One region of the Pseudomonas tremae genome, then DNA from elsewhere that is predicted to be linked to it. Evidence: predicted binding sites of a transcription regulator. Region 1 holds the regulator's gene; the other holds the start of a gene.
The links. The regulator FliA, encoded in region 1, starts transcription of late flagellar genes. The targets are predictions, from matches to a motif close to CTAAAGTTTNNNNNNNNNNNGCCGNTAA.
Positions count from the first base shown of each region.

Region 1 (7,016 bases):
CGAACCCACGCTTGAAGAGCCGCCACGTCCGTTTGCTGCCTATGCGTCTGCGCCTGCCGCAGAGCCTGCTGGCGGCCAGCGCGCCTTCGAGTCGATGCGTTCCGAACTGAATGGCCTGCGCGAGCTGCTGGAAGTCCAGCTGGGCTCCCTGGCCTGGAATCAGCTTCAGGGCAGCCGTCCGCAGCAGGCCAACCTCTGGCGCCGTCTGCAACGTGTCGGCTTGTCCGGCCCGCTGTCCCGCGACCTGCTGTCGATGATCCCCGACATAGACGAGCCTCGTCAGGCATGGCGCATGTTGCTGGCGCATCTGGCCCGCATGATTGCCGTGCCTGACATTGAGCCGCTGGAAGAGGGCGGCGTGATCGCCATGGTCGGTCCTGCCGGTATGGGCAAGACCACCACACTGGCCAAACTGGCAGCCCGCTACGTGCTGAAGTACGGTCCGCAGAATATCGCTCTGGTCAGCATGGACAGTTTCCGCATCGGTGCCCAGGAGCAGCTCAAGACGCTCGGGCGCATTCTCAACGTGCCGGTTACCCATGTCGATCCGGGCCAGTCTCTGGTTCAGGCTCTCGAGCCACTGCTGCGCAAGCGCGTGGTGCTGATCGATACCGCCGGCCTGCAGGCCAGTGATCCTGCGCTGCGCATGCAGCTGGAGAGTCTGGCAGGGCGTGGCATAAAATCGCGCAACTACCTGGTACTGGCAACAACTAGCCAGAAGCAGGTACTGACAGCGGCTTATCACAGTTACAAACGTTGTGGCCTGGCCGGATGCATTCTGACCAAGCTCGATGAAACAGCCAGCCTCGGCGAAGTCCTGAGCCTGGCGATCAGTCACGAACTACCAGTGGCCTACCTGACGGACGGTCCACGTATTCCTGAAGATCTGCATATTCCACGCCGTCACCAACTGGTTAGCCGTGCGGTGAGCGTTCAGATGCAGGATGAGCCGAGCGAGGAAGCGATGGCTGATATGTTTGCCGACCTCTATCACACCCCTGGCAAGAGAGTGGGTTAAGTGATGGATATTATTGAAATGTCCCTGCATCAACGGTCTGCCTGGCATTGTTCATTAGTGAATGTGCGGTTCTCGGTGTGGTTTCGGTCTACGCAAGACAAGGTAAAGAAATAACATGGGCAGCATGCATCCCGTACAGGTGATCGCGGTGACCGGCGGCAAAGGTGGCGTCGGTAAGACTAACGTGTCAGTGAACCTCTCACTGGCCCTCGCCGAGCTTGGCCGGCGCGTTATGCTGCTTGATGCCGATCTTGGTCTGGCCAATGTCGACGTCTTGCTGGGCCTGACGCCGAAGCGCACGCTTGCCGATGTCATAGAGGGTCGCTGCGAACTGCGCGATGTTCTATTGCAGGGGCCGGGCGGGGTTCGTATCGTGCCTGCAGCTTCCGGCACCCAGAGCATGGTGCATCTGTCTCCGGCCCAGCATGCCGGTCTGATCCAGGCGTTCAGCGATATTGGCGACAATCTCGACGTACTGGTGATCGACACGGCTGCCGGTATTGGCGAATCAGTGGTGAGCTTTGTGCGCGCTGCTCAGGAAGTGCTGCTGGTGGTGTGCGACGAGCCCACGTCGATCACCGATGCCTACGCCCTGATCAAACTGCTCAACCGCGACTACGACATGAACCGCTTCCGGGTCCTGGCCAACATGGCTCAGAGCCCTCAGGAAGGGCGCAACCTGTTCGCCAAGCTCACCAAAGTGACAGACCGTTTTCTTGATGTTGCCCTGCAGTATGTAGGCGCTGTGCCGTATGACGAATGCGTGCGCAAGGCCGTGCAGAAACAGCGTGCCGTCTACGAAGCATTCCCGCGTTCCAAATGTGCACTGGCGTTCAAGGCTATTGCCCAGAAGGTTGATACCTGGCCGTTGCCGGCCAATCCGCGGGGTCATCTCGAGTTCTTCGTTGAGCGACTCGTTCACCAGACCAGTGCGGGGCCTGTGCAATGACTGCGAGCGGCTACCAGATGTACAGCAAGACTTCTCGGAACTCACAATATGAGCTGATCGAGCGCTATGCGCCTTTGGTCAAGCGCATTGCCTACCACTTGCTGGCGCGTTTGCCAGCCAGCGTGCAGGTCGAGGATCTGATCCAGGCCGGCATGATCGGTCTGCTTGAAGTCTCTACCAAATATGACTCCACCAAGGGTGCGAGCTTCGAGACCTATGCCGGCATTCGTATCCGTGGTGCGATGCTCGATGAGGTCCGCAAGGGTGACTGGGCTCCGCGTTCGGTACACCGCAATACGCGCATGGTCAGTGACGCAATTCGGGCAATTGAAGCTAAAACCGGTCGTGACGCTAAAGATCACGAGGTTGCTGCCGAACTCCAGTTGAGTCTTGATGATTATTACGGGATTTTGAATGACACCTTGGGCAGCCGCCTTTTCAGTTTCGACGACCTTTTGCAGGACGGGGATCATGAAGGGCTGCACGAGGACGGTGCAAGCGGTTCGCTTGAGCCGTCGCGCGATCTGGAAGACGAGCGCTTCCAGGCTGCGTTGGCCGATGCAATTGCCAATCTGCCAGAGCGTGAGCGTCTGGTATTGGCGCTGTACTACGACGAAGAGCTGAATCTCAAGGAAATCGGAGAGGTTCTTGGGGTCAGCGAATCTCGAGTCAGTCAGTTACACAGCCAGTGCGCAGCTCGTTTGCGAGGGCGTTTGGGGGAGTGGCGAGCGCGTTGACGGCAATCCGCGACGCAAGTCGCGAGTTGTCTGCATGCCGGCTGTGCAAAGCGTTACGTGGTAACAGGATGAACGAGACGCAAGCCCATCGAACATTGTCTCGATGGGCTTTCGTTCAAGGTCTTTGCCTGTCGTTGTGCCAAGCCCGTCGTCGTTTCGTATAGCTGGAGGTGTGCTGTGCCAGTATTGAGTGAACAGCGTGTTCAGGTGCTGAATGCGTTAAAGACTGCTTGGAGGTCGAATTGGACAAGAACATGAAAATCCTCATCGTTGATGACTTCTCAACGATGCGGCGGATCATCAAGAACCTTTTGCGTGATCTGGGGTTTACCAACACATCGGAAGCGGATGATGGTCTGACCGCACTGCCGATGCTGCAAAGCGGTGCCTTTGACTTTCTGGTGACCGACTGGAACATGCCTGGCATGTCCGGTATCGATCTGTTGCGTCAGGTCCGTGCGGATGATCGCCTCAAGAATCTTCCCGTGCTGATGGTCACTGCAGAAGCCAAGCGTGAGCAGATCATTGAAGCTGCTCAGGCCGGGGTGAACGGTTATGTAGTCAAGCCATTCACGGCTCAAGCGCTGAAAGAGAAGATCGAAAAGATCTTTGACCGCGTCAATAGCTGATGCATGCCGCGAGGGCGCTATGGATAACAATGATTCGATGGCCGACTTTGAGTCGACCCTAAAAAGACACGCGCAGGAACTCGTTACCAGCCTTGAAAAGGGTCGTTTCGGCGAGGCTGTGCAACTGATCCATGAGCTCAATCAGACACGTGACCGCGGCCTTTATCAGGAAGTGGGCAAGCTGACGCGTGAGCTTCACAGTGCAATCGTCAACTTTCATATCGATCCGCACATGCCTCAGGCCGAGGAAGTGTCGCAAATCACCGACGCCACCGAACGCCTGTCGTACGTAGTCAGGCTGACCGAGAACGCAGCCAACCGCACGATGGACCTGGTCGAGGAAAGTACGCCGGTCATGAATGGCCTGAGTTCCGACGCCAAGGCTTTGAGCGAGGATTGGGGGCGTTTCATGCGCCGCGAAATCAGCGCTGAAGAGTTTCGCGAGCTGGCCAAGCGAGTCGACGGTTTTCTGACGCGCACCGAAAAGGAAACCCACCAGGTTGCCGGCCATCTCAACGATATTCTGCTTGCTCAGGATTATCAGGACCTTACGGGTCAGGTGATCAAGCGCGTTACGCAGCTGGTCACTGAAGTTGAGAGCAATCTGCTCAAGCTGGTGCTCATGGCCAGCCATGTCGATCGCTTCGCAGGCATCGAACATGACGAAGAATCCATCCTTGCAGAAAAAGATCCTAAAAAACATCTCGCCAAGGGTGAAGGTCCGCAGATTCATGCCGATAAACGTGAAGACGTCGTATCCGGACAGGATGATGTAGACGATCTGCTATCGAGCCTCGGCTTCTAAGGTCTGTTGACGGTTAATTTAGGGAGCACCCCATGAGCTTCGGCGCCGATGAAGAAATCCTTCAGGATTTTCTGGTAGAGGCCGGCGAAATTCTGGAGCAGTTGTCAGAGCAGTTGGTCGAGCTGGAAAGCCGACCGGATGATGCTGACCTGCTCAATGCAATTTTTCGCGGTTTTCACACTGTAAAAGGCGGCGCCGGCTTCCTCCAGCTCCATGAGCTGGTGGAGTGCTGCCACATCGCCGAAAACGTCTTCGACATCCTGCGCAAGGGTGAGCGTCGCGTTGATTCCGAACTGATGGATGTGGTCCTGGAGGCTCTGGACACCGTCAACAGCATGTTTGGTCAAGTACGAGAAAGAACCAACGTCACCCCGGCGACCCCTGAGCTGCTGGCTGCCCTGGCGCGGCTGGCTGAGCCACAATCTGCGGATGTGGTCGAAGCGCCAGAGCCAGAGCCGCAACCAGTGGCCGAGGCAGTTGCCCCGGCGGCTCAGGCTCAGGCCGACGGCGACATTACCGATGATGAATTCGAGCAACTGCTGGATTCGCTGCACGGCACCAGCCCGGTGTCTGTGGCCGCGCCAGTGGCAGCTGCTGCTGCACCTGCGCCAGTGGGCGATGAAATCACCGACCAGGAATTCGAATCGCTGCTTGATCAGCTGCACGGCAAGGGCAAGTTTGCACCCGACGCCGCAGCTGCCCCGGCCCCTGCTGCCAAGAGCGCCGCTGCTGCGCCCGCCGGTGATGAAATCACTGACGACGAGTTCGAGGCGCTGCTTGATCAGTTGCATGGCAAAGGTTCTTTCGACGCTGCTGTAGCCGCTCCGGTTGCCGCTGCACCTGCGCCCGCTGCTGTAGCCGCTCCGGTTGCCGCTGCACCTGCGCCCGCAGCTGTTGCTGCAAAGCCTGCGCCTGCTGCGAAGGCATCGGACGAAATCACCGATCACGAATTCGAAAACCTGCTGGATGAGTTGCACGGCAAAGGCAAGTTCGAACCTCAGGCTATCGCTGCCAAGGCACCTGCGGCTGCTCCTGCTGCCCCGGCGCCTGTGGCCAAGCCTGCTGCAGCGCCCGCACCGGCTGCCAAGGCCGAGCCAGCCAAGCCCGCTCCAGCAGCTGCACCGGCACCGGCACGAGCGCCGGCCCCAACCGGTGAAAAACCGGTCGCGACCGAAGCTGAAACCACTGTTCGCGTTGATACCGCCCGCCTGGACGAGATCATGAACATGGTGGGTGAGCTGGTGCTGGTTCGTAACCGTCTGGTTCGTTTGGGGCTCAACAGTGGCGATGAAGCCATGTCCAAGGCGGTTTCCAACCTTGACGTGGTGACGGCAGACCTGCAGACCGCGGTGATGAAAACGCGCATGCAGCCGATCAAGAAAGTCTTCGGACGCTTCCCGCGTCTGGTTCGCGACCTGGCCCGTCAGCTCAAGAAAGAGATCAACCTCGAGTTGGTCGGTGAAGAGACCGATCTCGACAAGAACCTCGTCGAGGCGCTTGCCGACCCGCTGGTCCACTTGGTGCGCAACGCGGTCGACCACGGTATCGAAACCCCGGAAGAGCGTGAAGCCACAGGCAAGTCTCGTGGCGGTCGGGTGATTCTTTCGGCAGAGCAGGAGGGCGACCACATCCTGTTGTCGATTTCCGATGATGGCAAGGGCATGGACCCTAACGTTCTGCGCTCTATCGCTGTCAAGCGTGGGGTCATGGACAAGGATGCGGCTGATCGGTTGAGTGACACCGATTGCTACAACCTGATCTTTGCTCCGGGTTTCTCGACCAAGACCGAAATCTCCGACGTCTCTGGCCGCGGTGTGGGCATGGACGTGGTGAAGACCAAGATTTCCCAGCTCAACGGCTCGATCAACATCTACTCGACCAAGGGCCAGGGCTCCAAGATCGTCATCAAGGTCCCGTTGACCCTGGCGATCATGCCGACCCTGATGGTGATGCTGGGCAACCAGGCATTCGCTTTCCCGCTGGTCAACGTCAACGAAATCTTCCACCTGAACCTTTCGACTACCAACGTGGTGGACGGTCAGGAAGTGGTGATCGTGCGTGACAAGGCCTTGCCGCTGTTTTACCTCAAGCGCTGGCTGGTCAGTTCCGCAGCTCATGAAGAGCAGCGAGAAGGGCACGTCGTGATTCTGACGGTTGGCACCCAGCGCATCGGCTTTGTCGTCGATCAACTGGTCGGTCAGGAGGAAGTGGTTATCAAACCGCTGGGCAAGATGCTGCAGGGTACGCCGGGTATGTCGGGCGCCACCATTACCGGTGACGGCCGCATTGCCTTGATTCTCGATGTACCCAGCATGCTCAAGCGATACGCCGCACGGCGTATTTGAATCCGGGGTTGCGGGCAGCCTGGCTGCCTGCAGCACCTATTGGAGTGTTTATGGCAGTCAAGGTCCTGGTGGTGGATGATTCCGGTTTTTTCCGCCGCCGCGTTACGGAAATTCTTTCTTCGGACCCCAACATTGTAGTTGTCGGCACCGCCACCAATGGCAAGGAAGCAATTGAGCAGGCGCTGGCGCTCAAGCCTGACGTCATCACCATGGACTACGAAATGCCGATGATGGATGGCATTACGGCAGTTCGCCATATCATGCAGCGTATTCCCACCCCGGTCTTGATGTTCTCGTCGCTGACGCACGAAGGTGCGCGCGTAACGCTGGACGCGCTTGATGCCGGTGCCGTGGATTTTCTGCCCAAGAATTTCGAAGACATTTCGCGCAATCCGCAAAAGGTCAAACAACTGCTGTGCGAGAAGATCAACAGTATCTCGCGTAGCAACCGCCGTTCGAGCGGTTTTGGTTCTGCCAGCGCATCATCTGCGGCACCAGCGCCTTCGACGATTCCGAGTCGTGCGCCAGCGCCG
Region 1 covers NZ_CP066270.1:1,887,982-1,894,997, forward strand. The annotation lists gene flhF (flagellar biosynthesis GTPase FlhF) at 1-1,018, shown strand, start outside; gene fleN (flagellar synthesis regulator FleN) at 1,134-1,967, shown strand; gene fliA (RNA polymerase sigma factor FliA) at 1,964-2,704, shown strand; gene I9H09_RS08760 (chemotaxis response regulator CheY) at 2,959-3,333, shown strand; gene I9H09_RS08765 (protein phosphatase CheZ) at 3,353-4,138, shown strand; gene I9H09_RS08770 (chemotaxis protein CheA) at 4,171-6,483, shown strand; gene I9H09_RS08775 (protein-glutamate methylesterase/protein-glutamine glutaminase) at 6,534-7,016, shown strand, end outside.

Region 2 (7,016 bases), 1.9 Mb from region 1:
GCCGATGACCAGCTCCTGCGGCCGGAAGCCCAGCGTGTCGATCCATTCAACCAGCGGGTCAAGCACCGGGATGATCAGCAGCAGGCCGAGCAGTTTGTACAGCAGGCTGCCCAACGCAACCTGCCGGCCCGGGACGTTCTGCATGCTGGTGCTGAGAAAAGCCAACAGACCGCTGCCGATATTGGCGCCGATCACCAGGCCGATCGCGACCGGCAAGCCAATGACTTCGGTGCCTGCCAGCGTGGCAGTGAGCAGCACCGCTGCCAGGCTGGAATAGGAAATCAATGCGAACATAGCGCCCACCAGCGCATCCAGCAGCAGGTCGCCGGTCAGCGAGGCAAACAGCACTTTGACCCCCGCCGCCTGAGTGATGGGCGCAGCGGCTGCAACGATCAATTGCAGAGCCAGCACGATCAGGCCCAGACCGATACCGACCCGACCCAACTGCCCGGCACGGGTCTGCTTGCGCGACAGAAAAAACACCACGCCAAGGAAAATCAGCAGCGGTGACAGCCATGAAAGGTCGAACGTCAGCACGCGCGACATCAGCGCCGTACCTACATCGGCCCCGAGCATGATCACCAGCGCTGGCGTCAGCGTCATCAGGCCTTGGCCCACGAAAGACGTCACCAGCATGGCCGTGGCGTTGCTGCTCTGTACCAGGGCTGTGACCAGAATGCCGGCAATGAAGGCCAGTGGTCGTCTGGACATGTTCTGGCTGAGCAGACGGCGCAGTTGCGTTCCGTAAACACGAAGTATGCCAGTGCGCACGATATGCGTGCCCCAGATAAGCAGGGCAACGGCAGACAACAAATCGAGCAGGGTCAGCATGCAGAAAGCCCCCTGAGTTTTGCCCATTCAGGCGATAAAATTAAAGATGCAGCGTGTAGCGAGCGGGGATGGGTTTGTAGCGCTCCACTAAGCTTTAGTCGGCCTTTGGCCTTGGCGCCAGCATCGCACAGGGCGGGTTTCATTGAAATAAAAGTGTCATAAATCAGTATTTTGATGTCGCTTACTTGCACCTGACGTAGATACGCCACGAATTGTTCATGCCAATGCGCGCCTGCCGCCCAAGGGAGGCAAGCCGATTGCCGGGTCAATCCATTGTGAACGCGACGTTGGGGTCGAATTTCATCCCGACAGCCTTGGCGACGGTCATGCCCTTCTCATACGAAAAGGATTTATCCGCAGTGGGCTGAAAAAACTCGATGAAATCCAGGCTGCGGCGGCTGAAGACGAAACCGCCAATCAGCGGCTGATTGACCGCATAAAGGTGCGGACACAGCGCCATCATCGACGAAGCCGGTACGCCGATCAGATGTTCCTCAAGATCGCCGTCCTGCTGAGCATCTTGCGGGTAGAACCACAAAGGGGTGCTGATAAACAGGTAGGAATCAGGCCCCAGACTGGACAGCAGCGTCCGCACCAGCCACCGGGCAGTGTCAGCCGTCAGGTGCTCGACCACGTCCAGCAGGCAGATTATCCGGTACTGGGCCAGTCGCTCGGATGACAATTCCTGAGCCAGGCCATGCCAGATATTGCGGTAGGTGGCGTTTTCATACAGCTGCGAATTCTGGCAATTGGCTTCCCAGCCATCGATGCCGTCCACCGACCAGTGTGCAGTGTCCGGGTTTGATTTGATCAAAGCCCCCAGCGTACCGGAGCCAAACCCTATATCCAGCACTTCAACCTCGGCGCCCGGGTCTTTCAGGATATGGAAAATCATCGCCTTTGGAGAGACCGAATCACCTTCCACGTAGCCCGTTGCAGGGGGAAAGCCTTCGGTGGGCTGATAGTTTTCAACATATTGCTTCATGGTCGGAATCCTTGACGAGGTAATTGCGGTGGGCTGGATGAGGTATTCCGGGGATTCTGCTGAAACATCCGCGTCGGGTTCAGGCATCAGTCAATAAAGTGTAGGGGCTTTCAAAGAGTCGGCGTCTGGTGATGCGGGGTTATCGGAAATATCCGCTGATACAGCGGGTTATCGGCTGACTATTCAATTTCGTGAAAGCGCTAACCTGAGCTCAACTCGAACTCACTTGGCGAAATAAGGGCTGATGACGCGAGGCGTTGCTTGTGTCTCATTTGAGATACATGGTGACAAATCACTTATCAGCAGAGACGACTATGGCAACTCAGACACCCATGCTGCCTGCCGCTCGGCAATGGCCGCCCTGTTAACACCGACCATTGATATCCAGGCGAGCGGGCGCTCATGTCGGCGACCGCAATACGGCCGCCCATTGCACCCTGAACCCGGTTTACTCCGTACCGGCCGCACGACAGTGCTGAGCATTGGCAGGCTGATCAGATATGAGCACTCAACGAAACCGGTCAACCTCATTGCGCAACTCAGTCGCCAGGCCGTTCAGTTCCTGAGCGGTGATCGCGAGGTTGGACATCACCTGGCGTTGTTCGCTGTTGGCCATGGCGATGCTTTGCAAGTTGCTGCTGAGCATGGTCGCTGTGCTGCTTTGCTCCTGGGTCGCGGTGGTGATGGCTGCGAACTGATGGCCTGCCGAGCGGCTCTGTTCGTCGATCTGCGCCAGCGCAGAGGCCACTTTGGAGTTAAGCGCCAGGCCTTCCTGCATCAGGGTGTTGCCCTGTTGCATGGTGCTGATCGCGTTGCCGGTTTCCTGCTGGATGCTGGCGATCATGCCGGAGATTTCGTCAGTGGCTTCGCGCGTTCGTGACGCCAGGCTGCGAACTTCATCCGCCACCACGGCAAAGCCGCGGCCTTGTTCACCGGCACGTGCAGCCTCGATGGCGGCGTTGAGGGCGAGCAGGTTGGTCTGGTCGGCAATCGAGGTAATCACCCCGACGATACTGCCGATTTCCTGTGAACGCTGACCCAGTGTGTCGATGACCTTGGCCGTGCTGCCGAGAGAGGTCGCGATCTGTTGCAGCGATGAAGACGCTTCGTCCATCGAGGTCCGACCGATTCGGGTCTGTTGCGCATTTTCCTGCGCCAGACGCTCGGTATTGCCCATGTTGTCGGCAATGTTCATCGACGTGGCACTGAACTCCTCGACGGCACCAGCCATGCTGGTGATCTCGCCGGACTGTTGCTCCATACCCTCGAAAGCGCCACCGGACAGACCGGACAGTGCGTTGGCACGGCTGCTGACTTCCTGCGCGGCGATGCGGATGTGCGACACCATCGACGACAGTGCTTCACTCATCTTGTTGAAACTGCCGGACAACTGCCCGATTTCATCATTGCTGGTGACGTTGAGGCGAACGCTCAGGTCGCCGGCGCCCAGGGCATCTGCCTGACGGACCAGTTCCGACAGCGGCCGCAGCTTGCTGCGCAGCAGCCAGATGGCGCTGATGACTGCGATCAGCATGGCCAGCAGACTGCCTATAGCCAACTGGGTGCCCACGCTCCAGGTCACTTCGCTGATTTCATTGCGTGGCATGCTGGCAATGACTGTCCAGGGGCCACCGGCAAACGGTTGGCCTACGCTGTAATAGTCATCGCCACCTTCATCCCAGAACTGCGCCTTGCCTGGTTTGCTGGCCAGGTCCGCAACGGCTTTTGCGGCGCCTTCCGGAGATTTGACGCCCGCAGGCGGAACCAGCCAGGTGCCCTTGTCGTCCAGCAGGGCCAGCGAACCGGTGGAGCCGATACGGAAACTCTTCAGGTTGTCGAACTGGGTTTTCTGCGCATCGGTGTAATCGAAACCCACGAACAGTGCCGCAATGATTTTGCCGCTGCTGTCGCGAACCGGGCTGTACTGGGTCATGTAATAGCGATCGAACAGGACCGCTTTGCCGACGTAGCTCTGGCCGGCCATCAAGCGCTCATACGCTGCACCCTTGCGATCAAGCACGGTGCCGATGGCGCGAGTGCCATCCTGCTTGCTCAGGGAGGTGCTGATGCGGATGAAGTCGTCGCCGCTGCGCACGAAGATCGTGGCCACGCCTGCGGTCATCGAGCGAAATTCGTCGACTTCGGCAAAGTCATTGTTCAGCGCGGTATCGCCGGAATACAGGCTGGGGGTCTGCGTGCCCGCTACGTTAACCGGCTTGTCAGCCTGCAAACTCAGGCCTCCGGCGAAGCGCTTCTCGAACAATCCGCTCAAGCGCTGGGTACTGTCGCGCAGCGTGCTGTGGAACGTGTTGAGCTGATCGGCCAGCAGTCTGGCTTCGCTCGACATGTGTTCTTCGCGAATGACCAGATTGGATGCGTCCAGAGACCTCAAGGCAAATAGCGTACTGCCGCTGATGACAACTGCCAGGATCACTGCCAGAGCAATACCGAGTTGCGAGGCAATTCGGGTACGGGGCTTGGACATAGAGACTCCACGCCAAATGATTGGAGTCGCCGGGTCCGTGGCTTACCATTCAGCTGAATTAAGTTAAGGTTTTAAGCCGCCGCAGGGGCAGTCGTCAGGAAATGCTTCGGCTAGCAAGATCGTTACTTGAGCGCGAGGCGAGACATTAACAAATGATGGCAGTTCAATACTAAACAAATTTTCATTTCAGTATTTCAACTAACGGCAACTCCATGGCTTTCACTTCCGACTGAAGAAAATCACTGAGGCGCCGCAACCTCTCTGCACCGGGCCTTGTGCGCGGCCACACCAGATAATAGTTTTCGCCACTAAACACAGCTGTGCGCCAAGGAATACTCAAGCGCGATTGCGCCACGTCTTCGGCGACCATCAGCAGATCACCCATCGACACGCCATAGCCGCGTGCTGCGGCAATCATTCCCAGCTCGAGGGTGTCGAACACTTGCCCGCCCTTGAGCGACACCTGGTCTGCCAGGCCCATGCGGTTCAGCCAGGTGCGCCAGTCACGTCGGTCGGGCGTGGGGTGCAGCAACTCCGCCTTGGCCAGACGCTCGACGTCCCATGGCGGATCTTGCAGCAACGTCGGCGCACCCACGGGGATCAACAGCTCCGGGAACAGCAGGGTAGCTTCCCAATCCGATGGGAAGTGCCCATGACTGAGCAGGATCGCGCAGTCGAACGGCTCTTGGGCGAAGTCCACGGCATCGATGTCCATCCAGGCGCTGGTCAATTGCACCTCGTTGCCCACCTGCAGATGACGAAAGCGACTCAGACGGGCCAGCAGCCAGCGCATGGTCAGCGTAGAGGGCGCTTTCATGCGCAGAATGCCCTCTTCGGTCTGCAGGGTGCTGCAGGCCCGCTCCAGCGCCAGAAAGCCATCGCGTACACCGGGCAACAAGGCACGTGCCGACTCGGTAAGTTGCAAGTTGCGGCCATTACGCTGAAAAAGACGGCAGGCGAAATGCTCTTCCAAGGTGCGTATATGACGGCTTACTGCACTTTGGGTAATTGATAGTTCTTCAGCCGCGCGCGTGAACGAGGTATGTCGTGCGGCAGCTTCAAATGCCCTTAGTGCGTAAAGAGGAGGAAGATTACGGGACATGCATAGCGTCCTGCCGGCGATGGGCAGTCACTGTAACGCAAATCATCTCGCATGAGTTTTAGTCATGCTGAGCATCGCATTTATCGTTTTGTGCTTGCGCGCGTATCCACCCAGAATAGGCGTCCATCTGAACTCCGCCGTAGAGCATTGCCACCATGCAGCATCCCGCCCTCAAAGAACTCTGGATCATCCTGCGCCTGGCCGGGCCGCTGATCGCATCGCAAATGGCGCACATGCTGATGGTGTTCACCGACACGGTGATGATGGGCAAGATCGGACCGGAAGCGCTGGCGGGCGGCGGGCTGGGCGCTGCCACATACAGCTTCGTGTCGTTTTTCTGCGTCGGCGTGATGGCTGCGGTCGGTACGCTGGTTTCGATTCGGCATGGTGCCGGCGATGCAGAAGGCGCGACCCGCCTGACCCAGGCCGGATTGTGGCTGGCCTGGGGCATGGCGCTGATCGCTGCGTTGTTGCTGTGGAACCTTGAGCCGATCCTTTTGCAATTCGGGCAGGCCGAAGCCAATGTGCATATGGCAGCTCAATTTTTGATCACCCTGCCCCTCGCCCTGCCCGGCTTGCTCAGCTTCATGGCCTTGCGTGGTTTCACCAGCGCTCTGGGGCGTGCAGGGCCGGTCATGGCCATCAGCCTGGCTGGCGCGGCAGCAAACTTCGTTCTCAATTACGCGATGATCCATCAATGGCTCGGCCTGCCCAATCTGGGGCTGATGGGGATCGGGCTGGTCACAGCCATCGTGACCAACTGCATGGCGCTGGCCCTGGCCCTGCATATCAAAAGGCATCCGGCCTACGCGGCTTACCCGATCAGCAAAGGGCTCTCGAAACTGTCGCGCAGTCACCTGAAAGAGCTGTGGCGCTTGGGCCTGCCGATTGGCGGGACATACGCGGTGGAAGTCGGCCTGTTCACATTTGCAGCGTTCTGCATGGGCGCAATGGGCAGCACGCAGATGGCAGCGCACCAGATCGCCCTGCAAACGGTGTCTATGGCGTTCATGGTTCCAGTGGGAATGTCTTACGCGGTGACCATGCGTATCGGCCAGCATTACGGTGCAGGCAACCTGGAGATGGTGCGCATGGCTGGCCGTCTGGGCATCGGTTTTGGCGGTGCCGTGATGCTGATGTTCGGGATGCTGTTCTGGCTGGCACCGCATCTGGTCATCGGCCTGTTTCTGGATATCGACGACCCGGCGTTCGCTGAGATTGTCGTGCTGGCCGCCAAACTGCTGGCCATTGCAGCGTTGTTCGAGTTCTTCGACGGCACCCAGACGATTGCCATGGGCGCGATTCGCGGGCTCAAGGATGCACGCACGACCTTTCTGATCGGTCTGGGCTGTTACTGGCTGATCGCCGCGCCTGCCGCCTGGGTACTCGGCTTCTCTACCGACGCTGGCGCATCAGGCGTCTGGTGGGGGCTGGCGCTGGGCCTGTTCTGTTCGGCAGTGGCGCTGACGTATGCGTTTGAATGGAAGACCGCCCGCCTGTTGCGGCGGCAGGCCGCAGGGCTGCTTGTGTCGGGCTGACCTGGCGCCTGCTCAGGCGGAGGTCAAAGCTTCTGTGTGTGAGGCTTCCGAGTACAGATAGGTCATCAGTTCATC
Region 2 covers NZ_CP066270.1:5,708,827-5,715,842, forward strand. The annotation lists gene I9H09_RS25920 (Na/Pi cotransporter family protein) at 1-831, opposite strand, end outside; gene I9H09_RS25925 (class I SAM-dependent methyltransferase) at 1,097-1,816, opposite strand; gene I9H09_RS25930 (methyl-accepting chemotaxis protein) at 2,325-4,301, opposite strand; gene I9H09_RS25935 (LysR substrate-binding domain-containing protein) at 4,483-5,403, opposite strand; gene I9H09_RS25940 (NorM family multidrug efflux MATE transporter) at 5,559-6,941, shown strand; gene I9H09_RS25945 (putative bifunctional diguanylate cyclase/phosphodiesterase) at 6,954-7,016, opposite strand, start outside.
Region 2: I9H09_RS25930 (methyl-accepting chemotaxis protein) is a predicted target of FliA. The motif match lies at 4,405-4,432, and genes of this name have one in related genera.